DNA from 2 places in the Peribacillus sp. NPDC097284 genome. Region 2 is predicted to be linked to the other one. Evidence: riboswitches for the same ligand, from Rfam matches in the RefSeq annotation. Region 2 holds a riboswitch; the other holds the start of a gene.
The links. A riboswitch is a leader RNA that binds a small molecule or an ion and turns the genes downstream of it on or off. The one in region 2 is predicted to bind glycine.
Positions count from the first base shown of each region.

Region 1 (4,436 bases), on a different contig from region 2:
GGCTAGAGTGACGGAAGTGAGCACGACCCACATCGCCATCCAAAACATATAAAAAGGCATCCCCAATACATAAGGTTCTACTTTATTAACAAAAGGAAGAAACCCTAATATGCCGATAAAAGGAACGAGTGTAAGAATATATAATACTTTCATGAAGCAACCCCTCCATTCTAAATACGTTTCACAGATTATGATGTTTTTCTAAAAAAATGTTTCCGTAATACCTAGTACCTTACACTAATTCGATAAAAAAATTAATAGTGTGGCAGAAAAAAATATTCGTCACGCTTCATTTTACTCTCTCATTTAATCACAGGAAAATGGGATAGGAAGGTAGACTTCCGTATCCCAAAATTCCTCGTTCATTTTTTTCGATAGTTATATATGACAACTAAAAGAATGAACCAAAGCGGTGTCAGCAATAATGACGGCCTGGTCGCTTCAGCAAACAGCATGACGATCAAGATGAAGACAAACAGCCCTAAGATTACATAGTTGATGAAAGGTGTTAAGGGAGCCTTGAAAGTGGACGTAGCCCTTAAGTCCGGCCGTTTTTTCGTATACCGGATATGGGAAATCAAGATGATGCTCCAGACCCATAGGAAGCAGATCGCACTAATCGTTGTCACGATGGTGAAAGCTTGCTCCGGTATGATTTTACTTAATAATGCCCCAATGGAGACGACGATGGTGGACGTAACCAATGCATTACTCGGAACAGCACGTTTATTTAATTTCTTAAGTTTAGCAGGTGCTTCGTTATTGTTGCTCAAGGTATAAAGCATGCGGCTTGTTGAAAACAATCCACTATTCCCGGCAGAAGCGGCAGATGTCAACACGACGAAATTGATAATCCCTGCAGCAACCGGAATCCCGATCAAGGCGAAGACCTCCACGAATGGGCTGCTTGCGGCATCGAGCTGTGTCCATGGATTGACGCAAAGGATGACGGTGATGGCACCGATATAGAAAAGCAATATCCGGACAGGGATCTTATTGATCGCTGACGGGATATTTTTTTTCGGATTGGCGGTTTCGGCCGCTGTCACCCCAATGATTTCGACACCAACAAAGGAGAAGACGACTAGCTGTAGGGAAAGCAAAAAGCCGGATGCGCCGTTCGGGAACATGCCCCCATGACTCCAAAGGTTGTTGAGGGAAACGGTTCCTGTATCGGTTTGGAAACCAATGATGAGTAAGACGATTCCCACAACGATCAAGGCGACGATCGTGATGACTTTAATGAGGGAGAACCAGAACTCCAATTCTCCGAATAGCTTCACGGTCAACAAATTCAATCCTAGTAGAATCACCAAGCAGGCAAGTGCAGGGATCCATTGCGGAATGTCGAACCAATATTGCATATAGACCCCGACAGCGATGATATCGGCCATGGCCGTCATGATCCAACAGAACCAGTAGGTCCAGCCAGTCACGAAACCAGCCCACGGTCCGATGTATTCCGTGGCGAATTCGGTGAATGAGGAATATCCCGCGTTGGACAACAGCAATTCCCCTAAAGCCCTCATGACGAAAAACAAGGCAATCCCGATAATCAGATACGAAAAGATAATGGAGGGTCCCGCCAACTGTATGGCTTTTCCGGATCCCAAAAATAACCCGGTCCCGATGGTTCCTCCTATGGCGATGAGTTGTACATGTCGATTTTTCAAATCCCTTTTCAATTCTTGTTTAGCCAATTTGTGCGCCCCCGTTGTTATAATTCTTGAATGTGAAGTGCATGGTCCGTTGATTCCAATCGATCACCAGGGCAATGAATCTGTCCAGTTTAGTAGCGATTTCACTTCGTTTTTTTAGTGATGATTGAAAAAAGACAATAAAAAAAGAGATTGGAAGCTACCAATCTCGAAAGGTTAAAGAATAACAAATATTCGTTACTCTTCTGTCCTTTTGCCTGAGATTGTGAATCCTTCGGCGCTGCACGTGTGTACAGTCTCTCCAGAAGCTGCTCCTGCTATAGTGTGATCCATAGCATTCATCGCTTGCTTAGTATGTGGTTGTCAATAAATGGCCACTGTTAAAGATGAAATTCTTTTTAGCAACTCATTTACTCTTTTAAAATAATAATGGAATTCTATCACTATTTTGATTTTGGGTCAAAGGGATATATTGTAAATGTGGTGGGGGTGAATCTATATGCTAACTTTGATGCCAAGAAACGATGCGAACCCCGAATCAGTTTGATAAGGACATTTTTTCATAGTCCCTTTTAAGAATGGCCATGATGATTTCGTCCGAATATTTTCCGTTGAAGTATAAAGACTCTCGTAAAATCCCCTCTTTGATAAAGCCAACTTTTTCATAGGCTCTTATTCCACGTAAATTATGGCTGAATACTTCCAGTTGCAGACGATTTAAAGCCAATTCTTCAAAAACAAATGCTAAAACAAGTCGGATAGCTTCTGTACCATACCCTTTACCCGTTAATTCAATGGCATTCATCGAAATTCTAAATCCTGCCTTTTTGTCCTCTTCGTCCATATCAGAGATGGATAATTCCCCGATCATTCGATCGCTTTCGTTTAAGCAAATGGCTAGATCATGGCGTGATAGATCTTCACGTACATTCTTTATATGACATTGAAGCTGCTCTAAAGTGAATATAGATTTTGTTCCTGTCATATACCGTATCTCCTCATCCTTTGTATTTTCTAAAAGGATAGGTGCATCCGATTCTTTTAAATAACGGAGATAGATTCTTTCTCCTATTAATTTCATTTTCTTTTCACCTCCGTCGATACTTACTATCAATAGTACATAGGATTCCTTCACCCGTATAGGGAAAGAACCATTACCACTCATGTCCTCCTATCCATTACTTCTAGAAGGCCAAAAGTGTTTTTCCTAAAAGTACATTTGTATTTCTACGGAATATTTATTATTATAAGATAAGGAAATGCTTTTGTGGGTAGAGTACTTTAGGAAGCATTGTAAATCTATTAAATTACTTATCTTAAATAAGGATTAGAGAATCGTCATTTTATGCTTGTACATCTGGGGGAGTTATCATGTCAAATAAAGAATTAACTAGAGGGCTGGAGGCACGTCATATTCAGATGATTGCCTTGGGCGGTACGATCGGTGTTGGGTTATTTATGGGATCTGCCAGCACAATTAAGTGGACCGGCCCCTCTGTCATGCTGGCGTATGCCATCGCGGGACTTTTTATCTTTTTTATCATGCGTTCGATGGGGGAAATGCTGTACCTGGAGCCTACTACGGGCTCATTCGCAACGTTTGCGAGTGATTATATCCATCCATTGGCAGGATTTGTAACTGCTTGGAGCAACTGGTTCCTATGGGTGTTGGTCGGCATGTCTGAAATCATTGCCGTAGGATTATATATGAATTTTTGGTTCCCTGAACTGCCGGCTTGGATTCCGGGAGTGGTGGCCATGGTCATCCTTGGCGCCGCTAACCTCATTTCCGTCAAATCCTTCGGTGAATTCGAATTCTGGTTTGCACTGATCAAGATCGTTACCATCATCTTGATGATCATTGCCGGTCTAGGTCTTATCTTTTTCGGGATAGGGAATGGTGGGGAGGCAATCGGCCTTTCCAACCTATGGGCTAATGGCGGTTTCTTTACGGGGGGATGGAAAGGTTTCTTCTTTGCCCTTTCCCTTGTTGTGGCATCTTATCAAGGCGTTGAACTTATCGGGATCACTGCAGGTGAAGCAAAGGATCCGAAGAGGACCATTACTAAAGCGATCCAAACGATCATTTGGCGTATATTAATCTTCTATATCGGCGCGATTTTTGTCATCGTCACGGTATTTCCTTGGAATCAATTAGATGAACTTGGAAGCCCGTTTGTATCGACCTTTGCCAAAATAGGCGTTACCGCAGCCGCGGGCATCATCAACTTTGTCGTGATCACGGCGGCGATGTCAGGATGCAATAGTGGGATTTTCAGTGCAGGGCGCATGCTTTATACCCTTGCCTTGAACGGGCAAGCGCCAAAAATCTTTGCAAAAATATCGAAAAGCGGAGTGCCGGCCTATTGTACAATCGCTGTCATGTTGGGCTTGGCCATTGGTGTTGTCCTGAACTACCTGGCTCCACCGGAAATATTCCTGTATGTGTACAGTGCAAGTGTGCTGCCCGGGATGATTCCATGGTTCGTGATTCTTATTAGTGAGCTTAGGTTCAGGAAGGTACGAGCTGAGGAAATGAAAAACCATCCATTCAAAATGCCTTTTGCCCCGTATACCAACTATGCAACGATTGCATTCTTACTATTGGTATTGGTCGGCATGTGGTTTAACCCGAGTACGCGACTCTCCTTGATTGTGGGCATCGTTTTCCTAGCAATCGTTGTAGCCTGTTACTACCTACTGAAAATGGATAAGCGGGTACCGTTAGACGTGAAGGCGAAAGAGGATGTATCTGCGTAATATAGAGTGTCGGAAAAA
Region 1 is NZ_JBIWCZ010000004.1:86,750-91,185, reverse strand. It holds gene ACIQXU_RS10355 (DUF3311 domain-containing protein) at 1-153, opposite strand, end outside; gene ACIQXU_RS10350 (amino acid permease) at 363-1,700, opposite strand; glycine riboswitch at 1,894-1,973, opposite strand; gene ACIQXU_RS10345 (GNAT family N-acetyltransferase) at 2,197-2,739, opposite strand; gene ACIQXU_RS10340 (amino acid permease) at 3,030-4,418, shown strand.
Region 1: linked by a shared signal. The riboswitch ahead of ACIQXU_RS10350 (amino acid permease) and the one ahead of gcvT (glycine cleavage system aminomethyltransferase GcvT) in region 2 are both predicted to bind glycine.

Region 2 (4,436 bases):
TGTTCATGAGTTCCTTATCCATTTCGATCGTTAACTGAACAGTGAGATATGAAGAGGTATTTTCCAACACCTCACATGCGTTGGATTGAAAGTAGGTTATTAAAAAATCATGAATTTCCTGTTGCTGCATGGATTTCACCATCCTTCATAGCTTGTGCGAACTGAATCATGGAAGACAAATTATCCATTTTAATTTTCATTTCTCCTTCTGATTTGGACTCTCCGACAACATCAATTAAATATTCCTCGATATTGTTAATATCCAACTTCGTTAAAATATCATCCAATTCTCCAATTACCTTTTCAAATAAGTGGATTTTTTCATATAGCAATTTCAAAATATGTTCTTCGACTGTATTTTTAGTGGCAAAGTTATAAATCATGACGTCTTCTTCTTGACCAAGTCGATGAATCCGTCCAATCCTTTGTTCCAACCTCATTGGATTCCAAGGCAAATCAAAATTGATCAAGTGATGGCAAAACTGTAGGTTGATTCCTTCTCCTCCGGCTTCGGTGGCAATCAATACCTGGATTTTCTTCTGGAATAGTTCCTTCATCCAATCTTTTTTACCACGCTTAAACCCTCCGCGGAATGGAACGGATGAAATGCCATGCTGTTGCAGGTACCATTGTAGATAAAGCTGTGTAGCGCGATATTCGGTGAAAATAATGACCTTGTCATCAATTTTCTTAATAAGTTCCAAAGCCTTCTCTGCCTTTGAATTTTGTTCGGTGAGGTTTACTTTCTCAAACAGATCATCCAATCTTGCTTCAAAGTCAGCCGATGGTTCTTTGTATTTTTCCTTCATATTCTTCAATGTATAGTAGACTGCTTCTCGGCTGCTGCATGCTTCCCTTTGAAGGGTGAGTGAAGAAAAAGCACTTCCTTTTGTTCCGTCTGATATTGGTTTAAACTTCGTTACGGCATCATACAAGGCTTGTTCAGTTGGTGAAAATTCAATGATGATCGTCTCTACACGCCGTTTCGTCCATTCAATTCCAGTATCGGCACGTCGGTTTCTTATCATGACCGTATTGACAAGCTCCTTTAAGTGCTCATCTTCTAGAATGTTCCGGCCTTTCCCTTTGTATTTTTCGGAAAAGAGTGCGGCATTTCCTAGGTGTCCAGGCTTTAATAATGAAACGAGATTAAAGATTTCCTCGATTTTATTCTGAATGGGTGTAGCAGTCAGCAATAAACAGAATTTCTTTTTAAGATTTTGGACAAATTCATAATTTTTCGTTTTATTATTTTTAAGTTTATGAGCTTCATCAATAATGATAAAGTCATATTCTTGATTGAAAATGATATCCCGATGGGGGGCTCGCTTAGCCGTATCGATGGATGATATGACGATATCGCATGATTCCCATACATAACTCTTCCTTTGAACGACTGCAGGAATATGAAACTTCGTATTCAGTTCGAAAGCCCATTGGGTGACAAGTGATGCGGGTACAAGGATCAAAACCTTTTTAACCAGTCCCCGAATCATATATTCTTTTAAAATCAATCCCGCTTCGATAGTCTTACCAAGACCGACCTCATCAGCCAATATGGCTTTGCCATTCATCTGTTCAACCACCTGACGTGCAGCCTCTAATTGATGGGGAAGGGGAGTCAGTTGTTGAAGGTGCTTAGGCGCTTGTAAGCCTTCGAAATCAGGAATAATTAGGTTCTCTTCCATTTGGATGGCCAGTTTATAAAGATCCCAATTTCCCCATGGACCGTCGTTTTCCATCTTTTGCAGAAATTCATCATTCCAATCAGAACTGAAGGATATATTGATTTTCATTGATTCTTGCTCCTTCTTAAAACATAATTTTCTTAGTTTCTTTAGACCATGAACTTTTTTATAGGTTAATAAAATCTTTCTCCACGAAAGTTATTGCAGAGTAAAGTATCTTAGGGTAGGATGTAAATATATTTAGAAAATTGCAATAGTACTGAAGTTAGAAGGAAAATATTCTTCTTGGATAATAATTTTAGTTATTATAGTATTAGCATTTGGATAGTGCTTTATCCAAAGATCAACAATGAGCAGATTGGTACCCATTTCACGCAAATGGATGACCATCAGGTGGGGAATTTTCAGTCTTTTCCATCAATATGCGGGTGAGGATAAGGGGAGAGACTACCATCTACATATGTAGCGCCGAAGGAGCAAACTTAGCAGTGAATCTCTCAGGCAAATGAACTCTTATCGGACGCGACTCTGGAGAGCGCCAATTATTTAATGACGGCCACCAAAGGGGAAAACCTATAATATAGGTAAACTTTCAGGTTTCAGGACAGAGAAAAAGCCATTTTGGCTTTCTCTGTCCTTTTTTGTGTCTTTTTTTAAGGAATATCAGGTGAAAGAGAACAAGCAAAAAAATTGAAGGAGGTCATTTTTTGAGCAATTTAAAAAGAACGCCATTATTCGAGGTTTACAGTGAGCACGGTGGAAAAACGATCGATTTTGGTGGGTGGGAACTACCTGTGCAGTTTACCGGCATAAAAGATGAACACGAAGCTGTGCGTACAAGAGGTGGCTTATTTGATGTGTCGCATATGGGAGAGATTGAGGTAAAAGGTTTCGGGAGCCTTTCTTTTTTACAAAAGATGCTGACGAATGACGTAGCCAAGCTGAAACAGGGAGGAGCGCTATACACAGCGATGTGTTATGAAAATGGGGGGACCGTGGACGATCTTATCGTTTACCAAAAAGCGGAAGAGGATTATCTGCTTGTGGTCAATGCAGCCAACATCGAGAAAGACTTCAATTGGCTTCAAGCGAATGGTGTGGAAGGTGTCAGCATCAATAATGTTTCAAACGATTATGCGCAACTTGCTCTGCAGGGTCCTCGAGCGGAGAAAGTATTGCAGAAGATTACCGACCAAACCGATTTAAGCACAATTGGCTTTTTTAAATTTAAAGAAGATGTCCACATTCATAATATATCCACGATGGTTTCACGTACAGGGTATACGGGGGAAGATGGTTTCGAGATATATTGCCGAAGTGAGGATGGTCCAGCCCTCTGGAGAAAAATTTTGGAAGCTGGTAAAGATGATGGGATACAACCGATTGGACTGGGGGCCCGTGATACCCTTCGATTCGAAGCGAAACTACCGCTTTATGGTCAAGAGCTTTCGCCGGACATCACCCCAATCGAAGCGGGGATTGGTTTTGCGGTTAAACCGGATAAGGCGTCAGACTTTTTTGGAAAAGCCGTGCTTGCCGAACAAAAGGAAAAAGGGGCACCACGTAAGCTTGTTGGCATCGAAATGATTGACAGAGGCATACCTCGGCATGGCTATAAAGTATATAACGGGGAGAAACTCATTGGCGAAGTGACGACAGGGACTCAGTCACCAACATTGAATAAAAATGTTGGATTGGTCCTTATCGATAAAAATCACTCAAGTCTATCCACGGAAGTAGAAGTGGAAATCCGTTCTAAGAGACTGAAAGCCATTGTTATCCAAACACCTTTTTATAAAAATACACGAAAATAGAAGGGAATGGTCCATAAGATGAAACATCGTTACTTACCGATGACAGAGCAGGATAAAAAAGAAATGTTGGAAGTTATAGGGGTCACATCCGTCGATGATCTCTTCAGCGATATACCAGAAAATGTCCGATTTCAAGGTGAATATGACATAAAACCAGCAAAATCAGAGCCAGCCTTAATGAAGGAACTATCGAAACTGGCTTCCAAAAATGCGGATTTGAAAAACTATGCATCTTTCCTTGGGGCTGGCGTGTATGATCATTATTCGCCTGTCATCGTCGATCACGTCCTATCCCGTTCGGAGTTTTATACAGCCTACACTCCCTATCAACCGGAAATTTCTCAAGGAGAGCTTCAGGCCATCTTTGAATATCAAACGATGATATGTGAATTGACGGGTATGGAGGTGGCGAATTCCTCGATGTATGACGGTGGAACAGCCTTAGCCGAAGCGGCCATGCTTGCCGCCGGACAAACGCGCCGGAAAAAGATTCTATTATCATCTACTGTCCATCCTGAATCAAGGGAAGTGGTGAAAACCTACGCAAAGGGTCAACGGGTGGAGGTCATCGAGATTCCTCATAAAGACGGAGTCACAGATATTGCTGCTTTAAAAGACCTGGCTTCGGATGATATTGCAGGCGTCATCGTACAGTACCCCAACTTCTTTGGAGGCATCGAACCGTTGAAGGAAATGGAAGCAATCATACATAACGAGAAATCGATGTTTATCGTATCGAGTAATCCGCTTGCACTTGGTGCATTGACTCCGCCGGGAAAACTCGGTGCCGATATCGTGACGGGTGATGCTCAGCCATTCGGCATTCCAGCCGCATTCGGCGGACCTCATTGCGGATATTTCGCGGTCACGAAAAAACTGCTACGGAAAGTGCCGGGCCGTTTAGTCGGTCAGACAGTGGATGAGGATGGAAAAC
Region 2 is NZ_JBIWCZ010000001.1:199,055-203,490, reverse strand. It holds gene ACIQXU_RS01050 (YqhG family protein) at 1-130, opposite strand, end outside; gene ACIQXU_RS01045 (DEAD/DEAH box helicase) at 108-1,796, opposite strand; glycine riboswitch at 2,117-2,211, shown strand; glycine riboswitch at 2,215-2,298, shown strand; gene gcvT (glycine cleavage system aminomethyltransferase GcvT) at 2,396-3,502, shown strand; gene gcvPA (aminomethyl-transferring glycine dehydrogenase subunit GcvPA) at 3,521-4,436, shown strand, end outside.